One region of the Vibrio sp. F13 genome, then DNA from elsewhere that is predicted to be linked to it. Evidence: riboswitches for the same ligand, from Rfam matches in the RefSeq annotation. Region 1 holds a riboswitch; the other holds the start of a gene.
The links. Region 1 has a riboswitch for thiamine pyrophosphate ahead of thiB (thiamine ABC transporter substrate binding subunit). Riboswitches for the same ligand answer to the same signal wherever they lie in the genome.
Positions count from the first base shown of each region.

Region 2: linked by a shared signal. The riboswitch ahead of thiD (bifunctional hydroxymethylpyrimidine kinase/phosphomethylpyrimidine kinase) and the one ahead of thiB (thiamine ABC transporter substrate binding subunit) in region 1 are both predicted to bind thiamine pyrophosphate.

Region 1 is NZ_CP170175.1:2,125,936-2,131,977, forward strand. Features, by position in the region: gene fbp (class 1 fructose-bisphosphatase) at 1-518, opposite strand, end outside; gene mpl (UDP-N-acetylmuramate:L-alanyl-gamma-D-glutamyl-meso-diaminopimelate ligase) at 789-2,147, shown strand; gene LMH68_RS09820 (flavin prenyltransferase UbiX) at 2,186-2,809, shown strand; TPP riboswitch at 2,853-2,972, shown strand; gene thiB (thiamine ABC transporter substrate binding subunit) at 3,026-4,018, shown strand; gene thiP (thiamine/thiamine pyrophosphate ABC transporter permease ThiP) at 4,110-5,723, shown strand; gene thiQ (thiamine ABC transporter ATP-binding protein) at 5,723-6,042, shown strand, end outside.
Region 2 is NZ_CP170176.1:1,691,692-1,697,733, reverse strand. Features, by position in the region: gene LMH68_RS22365 (YdcF family protein) at 1-486, shown strand, start outside; gene LMH68_RS22360 (DUF2999 family protein) at 617-868, shown strand; gene LMH68_RS22355 (helix-turn-helix domain-containing protein) at 1,114-1,854, shown strand; gene LMH68_RS22350 (DMT family transporter) at 1,932-2,849, shown strand; TPP riboswitch at 2,948-3,059, shown strand; gene thiD (bifunctional hydroxymethylpyrimidine kinase/phosphomethylpyrimidine kinase) at 3,155-4,048, shown strand; gene LMH68_RS22340 (ABC transporter ATP-binding protein) at 4,038-4,796, shown strand; partial or broken gene LMH68_RS22335 (ABC transporter permease) at 4,870-5,604, shown strand; gene LMH68_RS22330 (ABC transporter substrate-binding protein) at 5,725-6,042, shown strand, end outside.

The DNA.
Region 1 (6,042 bases):
ACAAGCATGGTTGAAGAACCGTAAATCACGTAACCCGCGGCTACTTGCTTGTGTCCGGGCTGTAAGAAATCTTCTTGTGTTGGTGGTGTACCGATCGGTGATACTCGACGGTAGATAGAGAAAATTGTACCAACCGATACATTTACATCGATGTTTGATGAGCCATCTAGTGGATCCATCAGTACAACGTATTTTGCGTTTTTGTTGAGCTCTTTATTGAAGGCGACAGCTTCGTCTTCTTCTTCACTTGCAACACCACAAACTTGGTCACGGGCTTCTAGAGCCGCTTTAAATTTGTCGTTCGCGTAAAGGTCTAGCTTTTGCTGCTCTTCACCTTGCACGTTGTCTGTACCAACAGCGCCAGTGATGTCGACTAGGCCAGCCTTGTTGATCTCACGGTTAACAATTTTTGCAGCAAGTCGAATAGACGACAAAAGGGATGATAGATCACCGCTTGCATGGGGGAAGTCACTCTGTTTCTCAACAATGAACTCACCAAGGGTGCGCATCTCAGACATGTTATTTCCTTAAACTTCTCTCAATATTAGGGGGGATTTGAGCACTGTAGATTCGGCCTCTTGAGTGGGCTTTATTCATCTAGACGCTTACCTAAATTCTAAAGGTTAGATCTTTTTAATGGTAATGAACTAAGCGACACAGATCTCACTTACTATGTCGACTCAATTTGTTTTGCATTGCCGCTCGCTTTTAATCGCCATTTAATGATAATGAGTGCAAGCCGTTTTAATTAGGCACTGTTTATTTAGCCAAGCGTTTGGAAGCAATTTATGCATATTCATATCTTAGGAATTTGTGGCACCTTCATGGGTGGTGCTGCGGTATTGGCTCGTCAATTAGGTCACAAGGTTACGGGTAGTGACGCGAATGTTTACCCACCAATGAGCACCTTGTTGGAATCACAAGGGATTGAAATTATTGAAGGGTTCGACCCTAGCCAATTAGAACCAAGGCCAGATCTCGTGGTTATCGGTAACGTAATGAGCCGCGGTAATCCGTGTGTTGAGTATGTGTTGGATAACAACCTTAGATACACCTCTGGTCCTCAGTGGTTGCAAGAGTTCTTACTGCATGACCGTTGGGTGTTAGCGGTATCGGGAACGCACGGTAAGACCACGACATCAAGCATGTTGGCTTGGATCTTGGAAGACTGTGGCTATGCACCGGGCTTCTTAGTTGGCGGAGTGTTGGGTAACTTTGGTATCTCTGCTCGCCTTGGTGAAAGCATGTTCTTCGTGGTAGAAGCCGACGAATACGACAGTGCTTTTTTCGATAAACGATCTAAGTTCGTTCATTACCACCCAAGAACCTTAGTGATGAATAACCTAGAGTTTGATCATGCGGACATCTTTGACGATCTTGAAGCGATTAAGCGACAATTTCATCATTTGGTGCGTACTGTGCCAAGCAATGGTCGCATTTTCTCACCTAAGCAAGACAGCGCTATTGAAGATGTTCTAGCTCGCGGTTGCTGGAGTGAAACTGAATCGAGTGGCGAGCAAGGCGACTGGGATGCCAAGAAACTGGTCAAAGATGGCTCTCAATTTGAGGTTTACTTCCAAAATGAATGTGTTGGAACCGTAAATTGGGATTTAGTGGGCGACCACAACGTAAATAATGCTTTGATGGCGATTGCAGCTGCACGTCATGTGGGCGTGACACCTGACCTTGCTTGTGAATCACTAGCTACCTTTATTAATACTAAGCGCCGTTTGGAGTTTAAAGGCGAGGTGGCAGGTGTGTCTGTTTATGACGATTTTGCTCATCATCCAACGGCGATTGAACTTACGCTCGGGGGATTACGTAATAAGGTCGACACTAAGAAAATCATTGCCGTTTTAGAGCCTCGTTCTGCCACCATGAAACGTGGTGTGCACAAAGAAATACTGGCTGATTCGTTGAAGCAGGCGGATTCTACCTACTTATTCCAACCGGATAACATTGATTGGTCAGTTCAAGATGTTGCAGACGCTTGTCACCAACCGGCACACGTGAGTGATGACATGGATGCATTCGTTGCTAAAATTGTCTCAGAGGCACAAGCTGGCGACCAAATTTTGGTAATGAGTAATGGTGGCTTTGGTGGCATTCATCAAAAACTGTTGGATGGATTGGCACTCAAAGGCTAACGGCATCCACGACCTTATAATTTGAAGTAATTGAGAACATGACAAAACACGATAAAGCGATAACCCTTGCTTTCACTGGCGCATCTGGTGCGCCTTATGGCCTGCGTTTACTTGAATGCCTTTTGGCAGCCGACTATCAGGTCTACTTGCTGATTTCATCGGCAGCGCGAGTGGTATTGGCGACCGAGCATGAACTTAAGTTACCTGCTGGGCCAGATGCGGCGAAACAAGCTTTGGTTAAACATCTTGGCTGCGACCCTGAAAAGCTGGTGGTGTGTGGCAAAGATGATTGGTTCTCGCCGGTTGCCTCTGGTTCAGCTGCACCGAAGCAGATGGTCGTTTGCCCATGTTCCGCGGGAAGCTTGGCTTCGATTGCACATGGATTGTCTGATAACCTGATTGAGCGAGCAGCAGACGTAGTCATGAAAGAGCGAGGACAGCTGTTGTTGGTGGTTCGTGAGACGCCATTTTCGACGCTTCATCTAGAGAACATGCATAAGCTTTCGACCATGGGCGTGACGATCATGCCTGCAGCCCCGGGTTTTTATCATCAACCTAAGTCAATTGAAGAACTGGTCGACTTTATGGTGGCGCGTATTCTAGATCACCTTGGTATCGAACAAGGTTTAGTGCCACGTTGGGGTTACGATCAACGTAATTGATCCAAACTTGATAGCTTATTGTTAAAAATCAAATTACAATTCTGAACACTCATCGGGGAGCGAACCATTCAAATAATGAATGCGAGCTGAGATCAAGCAGGTGCTTGGGACCCGTAAACCTGAACCAGATAATGCTGGCGTAGGAATTGAGTTAGGAACAACCTCTACCGTTCTCCTCCCTCAAACCTGTGCCGCTCAGACCATGGAGAGCGTCCAGTGAAATTCACATTAACTACCCTTGCTGTTACTACAGCTATTTCTTTTTCTGCCTTTGCTGCAGACAACACTTTGACTGTATACACCTATGACTCTTTTGCTGCGGATTGGGGCCCTCGTCCTGCCGTTGAAAAAGCATTCGAAGAGAAGTGTGGTTGTGATGTGAACTTTGTCGCGCTTGAAGATGGCGTGTCTATTCTTAACCGCTTGCGTCTCGAAGGCGGCAACAGCAAAGCTGACATCGTATTAGGCCTAGACAACAACCTAATGGCTGAAGCGAAAGCGACGGGCTTATTGGCTGAGCATAATGTTGATACGTCATCGGTAACGCTTCCTAATGGTTGGAACGACAGCACTTTTGTACCCTATGACTTTGGCTACTTTGCTTTTGTTTACAATAAAGAGAAACTGGAAAACCCGCCGAAGAGCTTGAAAGAACTGGTTGAGCAGCGTGATGATCTTAAGGTCATCTACCAAGATCCACGTACATCAACACCAGGCCAAGGCATGATGCTTTGGATGAAATCAGTATACGGTGATGAAGCGACAGCAGCATGGAAGAAGCTTGCTCAGAAAACAGTGACTGTAACCAAAGGCTGGTCTGAAGCTTACTCAATGTTCCTAGAAGGCGAGTCGGATTTAGTCTTGTCTTACACAACGTCTCCTGCTTACCACATTATTGCTGAGAGCGATTCTAAGTACGCAGCGGCAAGCTTTGAAGAAGGGCATTACACTCAAGTGGAAGTGGCTGCCAAGGTTAAAGGCAGTAAGAACGAGAAACTTGCTGATGAGTTTATGGCGTTTATCCTAAGTGATGAATTCCAAACGGCGATGCCAACAGGTAACTGGATGTACCCAGTGACGGATGTTGAGTTACCAAAAGGGTTTGAGCAACTTACGGTTCCTCAGAAAGCGCTGAGCTTTAGCTCAGAAGAGATCGCCGAGAAGCGTAAGCCATGGATTCGTGAATGGCAGAGTGCACTTACTTTTTAATTTGCTTTTAAAAAATTAGCTTTCTAACTTTCTGTATTTAAAGGTTTGTTCGATGTTAACTGAGCGAACCATTTACGGTAAAAAACAATCTATGATAAAGAAAACACCTAAGGTTGGGATTTGGGTAGCGATACTCATTACTGCCTTCGTGGTTTCAGCAGTTGGGGCATTGCTTAGCAATGCCCCTTCTCTTGATATCAGCCAAGTATGGTCCGATCCTTACTATTGGCATGTAACGAAATTCAGCTTTTATCAAGCGACACTCTCAACAGTGCTGAGTGTTGGCTTTGCTATACCTATTGCTCATGCGCTGTGTCGTAGGCAATTTTTTGGACGCGCTTTGTTGTTAAGGCTGTTCGCGTCGACCTTAGTCCTGCCTGTGTTAGTGGGCGTATTTGGCTTACTTGCGATCTATGGCAATAGTGGTTGGTTAGCTAAGTTTTTGGCGAGCTTCGATATTGAATTGCCATTTTCCATATACGGATTGAATGGTATTTTGCTGGCGCACGTTTTCTTTAACTTGCCTTATGCCAGTCGCTTACTTTTACAAGCGTTAGATACCGTGCCTGCCGAGCAACACAAGCTTTGTGCTCATTTGGGTATGAGTCATTGGAACAAATTCAGATGGGTTGAATGGCCACGTTTAAGACAGCAATTGCCTCATGTGTGTGGCTTAGTCTTCATGCTGTGTTTTACCAGCTTTGCTACCGTGATGGCACTAGGCGGTGGACCTAAATCAACCACTATCGAACTCGCTATTTATCAGGCGATTAAATTCGACTTTGACCTTCAAGCTGGTGCCTTGCTCGCGATATGGCAAATGCTGCTGTGTGGTGTGCTAGCAGTGAGCATTCAACGGCTATCGAAACCTATTTCAGTGACGGCCAGTCAGTTGTCTGAAGAGAAATATTTGGTTAAGGACAGCTGGTGGTCAAAAGCTTGGGATAGCTTTTGGATCATAATAGTCTCAATGCTGGTATTGCCGCCATTAGCTATGGTTATCGTCAGTGGAATTAACTCGCAGGCATTAACCGTACTCAGCAGCGAGCCGTTTTGGGCGGCGTTAATTACCTCGGTTAAAGTCGCGTCATTAGCAAGTGTTATCGCAGTTGGTATTGGTATCGCCATACTGCTGACTAGCCGAGCATGGCGTTTACAGAACAAGAATTTTCGAGCCGATAAAATCGAGCTGATTGGCACTATTATCTTAGTGACTCCGGGGCTGGTGATCAGTACGGGGATCTTCTTATTACTGCGTTCATTCACCGATGTCTTTAGTTTAGCTTTCTTTATCGTGATTGCCGTCAACAGCTTAATGGCGCTGCCTTACGTAATTAAAACCCTAGCTCAACCTATGCTGCATTTGTCTCAGCAGTATCAGTATGTGTGTGCAAGCTTGGGAATGACAGGTTTCACGCGTTTTAGGTTAGTGGAGTGGCGAGCACTGCGTAAGCCGATGGCGCAAGCCTTCTCGATTAGCTTTATGTTGGCGATGGGTGACTTAAGCGCGATTGCTTTGTTTGGTAGCCAAGATTTTAGAACTCTGCCTTTGTACCTATTCCAATTGTTAGGCAGTTATCAAATGGAAGCTGCGGCGGTAGTTTCTGTGAGCTTACTGTTACTGAGTGTCGGCAGTTTTAGCTTAATAGAATTCTTATTTACTCGAAGATCTAAGCTCGATGCTAAAGAATTAAGGAACCGATGATGTTAGTGATGAAAGATGTGGATTACCATTATCACAGAGAGTTGTTTAGCTTTGATTTTCAAGCTGAGCAGGGCGATATTGTTGCGCTTATGGGGCCGAGTGGTGCGGGTAAGTCTACACTGTTGGCGCTAGTTGCTGGTTTCATCGAGCCTACATCGGGTGAGATATCAGTGGCTGGGCAGTCGCTTATTGGTAAAGAAGCACATCAGCGTCCGTTGGCGATGTTGTTTCAAGAGCACAACCTGTTTGCCCATCTCACGGTACGTGAAAATATTGGTTTAGGTCTGCACCCGGGATTAAAGCTTACGGCAACCCAAAA
Region 2 (6,042 bases), on a different replicon from region 1:
GATGGCTCTATGCATGAAATCTTGATTGAACGTCTTGAAACCACATTAGCAATGTCGAAAGCTAACCCTGATGCGATGATCGTGTTGACGGGCGGAGTGCCAAAGAATCATAAGACTGAAGGTAAGTTAATGGCGGATTGGCTTATCGAGAAAGGGGTAAGCAAAGATCGCATCATCGAAGAGAATTACGCGACCAGCACGGTAGGCAATGCCTTATTCAGTAGCTACGCACTTGCTCGCCATGATATTAAGCACGCGACCATTATTAGCTCGGCAAGCCATGTTCGTCGTGGTCAAACTCTGTTTGAAATCGCTAGCTGGCAAACGGGCCCTCAGGGCATTACCTTCGATACGGTTTCTTACCCAGACAAGCCGCTAGAAGATCTTAAGAAAGCGAGCAGTGGTGAGCTTCTAGGCATCTACCGTGACGCACTGAGAACCTATGGTATGTGGAGCTACCGCTCTTACCCATTGGAATCTCGTTAAGCCCAAGCATTCTTTGCGTTTGGGAAAAGTACAGTTCGTGTTAAACCAAAGCTTCACTTGCTAGTACAATCGAGCACAACTAGATGGTATGCTGTGCTCCTACTTAATTTAGTGTTTCAAAGGCAAAAAAATGAACCCGATTTTAGCAATGTTGAAAGAGAACAATATTAGCGACGAGCAGATCAGCGAGCTATTCAAGACGTTGACCGAGAACCCTCTTGCAGCAATGGCGACGATCAGCCAACTTGGCTTACCACAAGATAAACTTCAAATGCTGATGGGCCAGGTAATGCAAAACCCTGCGCTAATCAAAGAAGCAGTTGAAGAGCTTGGCCTAGATTTTTCTAAGGTTGAAGCCGCTAAAGAGCAACTTCAAAAATAATAGAGTCTGAATGAGCGATTTTGTTAGGAAGTGATAGCCGATTCGGTTAACTGTTCTTGAGATTGCGAATTAGACTTGAGTAAAAAGCCGTTTGAGTATCAATACTTAAACGGCTTTTTTGATCCGACTTAGAAAGGCTAGAAAGAGATACGACAAAAATACTAGTCCGATGTGACTCCCTCGCTTAAATCATGTAATTTCTTTTTAACACTCATGTTTCAATAAACTGAATTCCGGCGTTGCTCATGAAATCTAGCCTAAGCATTCGATCTTACACCAAGCAATTTAATACTCATGCCCATGATGGCTACCATCAACTCGTGCTGCCTATTCAAGGGAGTATTAGTATTGAAATGGTGGGATATGTCGGCAAGGTGGCCGTGGGCGAATGCGTGGTGATTCCGGTAACCACAGCGCATGCGTTTAAGGCGGATGAAGCAGCGCGGTTTATTGTCGCAGATATGGCAGAGTTACCGCAGCACTTGTTAGAGCATGAGCTCTCGGTGTTTACTATCACGCCACCCTTAATGAGCTTCTTGCTGTTTGTTGAAAAGCAGTTGGAATACCAAGTGGACAGTGGCATTGAATCATCCATCTTGGATGTGTTTTCACTGTTATTAGAGCAACAAAAAGTGAGCAAGAGCATCGACCCTCGTATTCGAGCGGTCCAAAGGCTCATTGCGGATAATTACGCCCAGCCTCTCTCTATTTCTCAGCTTGCAGAAACGGCTTGCTTGAGCCCCACTCAATTTAAGAAGCGCTTTAAAGAGTGCATTGGAATCAGTGCGCTTAAGTACATCACTCGCTATCGTATGGAGAAAGCTCAAGCCTTGCTTAGCCATACCGATTTACCCGTTCAATTGGTCGCAGAAAATGTGGGTTATAGTGACTTGTCTGCATTCAGTCGACGCTTCTCTCAGCACTTTGGCATGTCTCCAAGGGCGTTTTTGGGCTCGATGAAAGAGAGTCTTCCAAAACAAGAATAGCGTCCTTTTGGCAAACTCAACTTAGTATATGTTCACTATTATCTATTTCAGAAATGAAAATAGACTAGGTAATAGAAATGAATCTTGCCATCAATCGCGTTAACGAATTCCAAACGGGCACTTTAGCCATCGTGTTTGCTTCTGTTTTATGGGGCACGACAGGCACCGCCGCAAGCTTTGCGCCTGATCTCAGCCCATTAGCGATTGGTGCTTTTTCAATGGGCGTCGGCGGCTTAATGCAAGCAGTCTTGGCGTATCGAAAGATCTTATCTTCACTTGATAAGCTTTTGCTCAACAAAAAGTTGTTAGCGGCGAGTGCGCTGGCTTTGGCGATCTATCCTCTGGCTTTTTACTCTTCGATGAAGTTATCGGGTGTCGCAATGGGCACAGTGGTGTCGATAGCTACTGCTCCTTTCTTTTCTGCATTGTTAGAGTGTCTGATTAGCAAAAAGAATAATATCAACAAACGTTGGCTCACTAGCTTTGCGATTGGTGTGGTGGGTATTGGGTTGTTGGTGTTTTCAGAATCTTCATCTACGAATGAGTCAGGTGATGATCTCAAGCTGTTGGGTATTGCTTTAGGTTTGCTCGCTGGGTTGTGTTACGCCATTTATTCTTGGGCGACAAAAGCACTGATAGACAAGGACATTGAGTCTCAAGCGGCGATGGGCAGTATTTTTGGCCTCGGCGCGATGCTGTTGCTGCCAACACTCTGGTTTACGGGGGAGAACCTGTTTTCCTCGCAGATTAACGTATTAGTCATCAGTTATCTGACGTTAATCCCACAATGCTTGGGCTATATCGCCTTCAGTTTTGGTTTACGCCATGTGACCGCGAGTAGTGCCAATCTACTGACTTTGTTTGAACCAGTAGTTGCAGCGGTGCTTGCCGTCTGCGTTGTCGGTGAGCTGATTCCTTTTATAGGTTGGCTAGGTATGTTTCTGATTGTGCTGTGCTTGTTGATACAGTCGAAGCCATCTAAAGGAACGTTATAAGTATTTGTTTTGTCACGCCTAATTGAGATTTATTCATGCGTAATTCTTATAATTGAATAAAATCAGTATCTCAGTTGTGAGAGTGCTGTTACTATCGCTATCAATAGTCGGGGGGCATATACCTTATTTGGTGTTTGCTGAGATCGTTAGTCGAGACCCGTTGAACCTGATTCAGTTAACACTGGCGTAGGGAACTATAAGCACTCGATCTACGTCTGCACCCATGAAACTTTCATGAGCCTAATGCGACTTCTCCTTCGATCAGTGTTCGTTCTCCTACGTCTTGTAAGATAGTAGGAGCGACAATGACACACAGTTCTATTTCAAAAGATTTAACACCAAAAACCTCAGTTTCACAGCACTCTGCTGATGGTTCGATTCGAACGAACACTCCGATTGTATTGACGATCGCAGGCTCAGACAGTGGCGGCGGTGCGGGTATCCAAGCTGATATTAAAGCTATGTCTGCTACAGGTAGTTTCGCTTGTTCGGTAATTACCGCTATCACTTCCCAGAACACGCAAGGCGTTTCCGCCATTTTCCCTATTCCACTCGACCATGTTGCCAGTCAGTTAGATGCGGTTTTTACTGATCTGAATATCGTGGCTGTGAAAGTCGGCATGTTGGCCGATTCGCAAATCATCAAAGTCGTCGCAGACAAAATTAAGCAGTACCAACCTAAGCATCTTGTGATTGACCCTGTCATGGTCGCGACAAGTGGCGATCTTCTTCTAGAAAACTCAGCTATCACGACGCTAAAGCAAGAACTGATTCCGCTGGCAGACATCATTACTCCTAACTTGCCAGAAGGCGCGGCGTTAACAGGCAAAGCTGTGCCTGAAAGCGAAGCCGAAATGCAGGATATGATTGAAGACCTGCGTGCACTAGGTGCTAAAGCCGTTCTTCTCAAAGGCGGTCATTTAGAGAAGGATGAGAACAGTAACGACTTACTGATTCTGCCAACCACGTCTGCTTTGATTAGTGCGAAGCGTTTTCCTACCAAAAACACCCACGGTACGGGTTGTACGCTTTCATCTGCTATTGCTTCTTTCTTAGCGCAAGGCAACACGCTGTCAGAGGCTGTTGAGCTAGGCAAACAATACATTTCGCGCGCGATTGCTCATGCTGATGAGTTGCAAGTCGGCCAAGGTCATGGGCCCGTAAATCACTTCTTCGCTGGGCACGGGAATGTCCGTTAATACGGTGGGTGTTCAGCTCAGCAATGCCTCTTTACGTTATAACGACAGTGAGCACGCAACCTTATCGGGATTGTCGCTTAGCTTAAACGCAGGTAAGTGGACGGTATTGCTAGGTCGAAGTGGCTGCGGGAAAACCACGGTATTGCGTTATCTGGCAGGCTTGTTGGACGACAAGGTGGAGTGGCAGGGAACATTGACAACCTCTGATGAATTGCCTTTAACGGATCGCATCGCTTACATGGCGCAGCAGGATTTGTTACTGCCGTGGCTGTCGGTTATCGACAATGTATGTCTGAGTCATTGTTTTCAAAATTCAGCTTCTGACAAAGCAGTGCAAACCAATCAAGCACTCGAGTTGCTCGCTGCGGTTGGTTTGGCTGATTATGCGAATGCGATGCCGGATCAGTTGTCTGGTGGTATGCGTCAACGTGTCGCTTTGGCTCGAACTTTAATGCAAGACAAGCCAGTGGTGCTGATGGATGAGCCATTCTCTGCGCTGGATGCGGTAACGAGACACAAACTACAGAGCTTAGCGTGTGAGCTGTTGAGAGATAAAACCGTTGTGTTGATCACCCATGACCCACAAGAAGCGGTGCGTTTGGCGGACAATTTGTATGTGTTGCAAGGCACACCGGCGAACGCTCAGTCTTTATCTGTGCCTCTCACTGCCACACCAAGAGTGTTAGATGGTGAATGTGCTGAGTTACAACAAGCGATCTTAGATCAGTTGGAGCGTGATTATGAATGATCTAACGCGAAGCGAAACTGTGGCTCATTCAACTAACGCACAGACTACCACTGCACGCCCTCGTCAGATGAATCCTGTTGTTCGTTTGCTTATCAGCAGTGCTGTGATTCTCGGTTTATGGCAGTTAGTTGTGGTTGTCTTCGAGATGCCGAGCTTCATTTTGCCAGCGCCTGCAGAAGTCTTTTTAAAGCTGATTGAACGTTACGATGTGTTACTCAAACACACATGGGTGACTGCGCAAGAGGTCCTACTTGGCTTGTTACTCGGATTGTCTATGGGGCTATTTTTCGCTCTGCAGATGTTGATGTTTGATCCGTTAAAACGTTGGTTATTGCCTATCTTAATTGCCAGCCAAGCTATCCCTGTATTTGCGATCGCGCCAGTATTGATGCTGTGGCTTGGTTATGGCATCGCCTCAAAAGTGGTGATGGCGGCGATCATTATCTTCTTCCCAGTAACCACTTGTTGTTACGACGGTCTGCGCAATACACCGACAGGCTATCTCGATCTTGCCAAAACGATGGGTGCATCGAAATGGCAACTGCTCCGCCATATCCAACTTCCTGCTGCACTGCCAACCTTAGCGTCTGGCATTCGTGTAGCGGTGGTGATTGCGCCAATTGGTGCCGTAGTCGGGGAATGGGTTGGTTCGAGTGAAGGGTTAGGTTACCTAATGCTGCAGGCCAACGCGCGCATGATCATTGATGAGATGTTTGCTGCCTTGTTCATCTTGGCGGTGCTGTCTATCTCGCTCTACTTCATCATAGATAAGTTACTCAAAAAAGCTATCCCTTGGGAGAACCAGTAATGGCTTGCTCAATAACACTTTGTTTAATAAGGCTTCGCTCAACGCTATTTATCTCAACAATAGCTCGTTAAAAATGAGCTCTATAAACACAATAATAATATTCAAAAGGAAAGGTTAACTATGAAAAATACCAAATTGGTAGGTGCAGTGGCACTGCTTGCTTCGTTAGTTTCAGGTCATGCTCTAGCGGGCTCTGAACAAAAGAAACTGACATTGATGTTGGATTGGTTTGTAAACCCGAACCACGGCCCGATTGTGATTGCTCAAGAGCGTGGTTACTTTGCTGACCAAGGCTTAGAGGTTGAAATCCAAGAACCAGCAGACCCAAGCACGCCAGCAAAATTGGTCGCGGCAGGTAAGGTCGATTTAGCGGTAACTTACCAACCAAGTTTAACCATGGATGTGGCAGCGGGTCTTCCTTTAGTTCGTGCATCAACC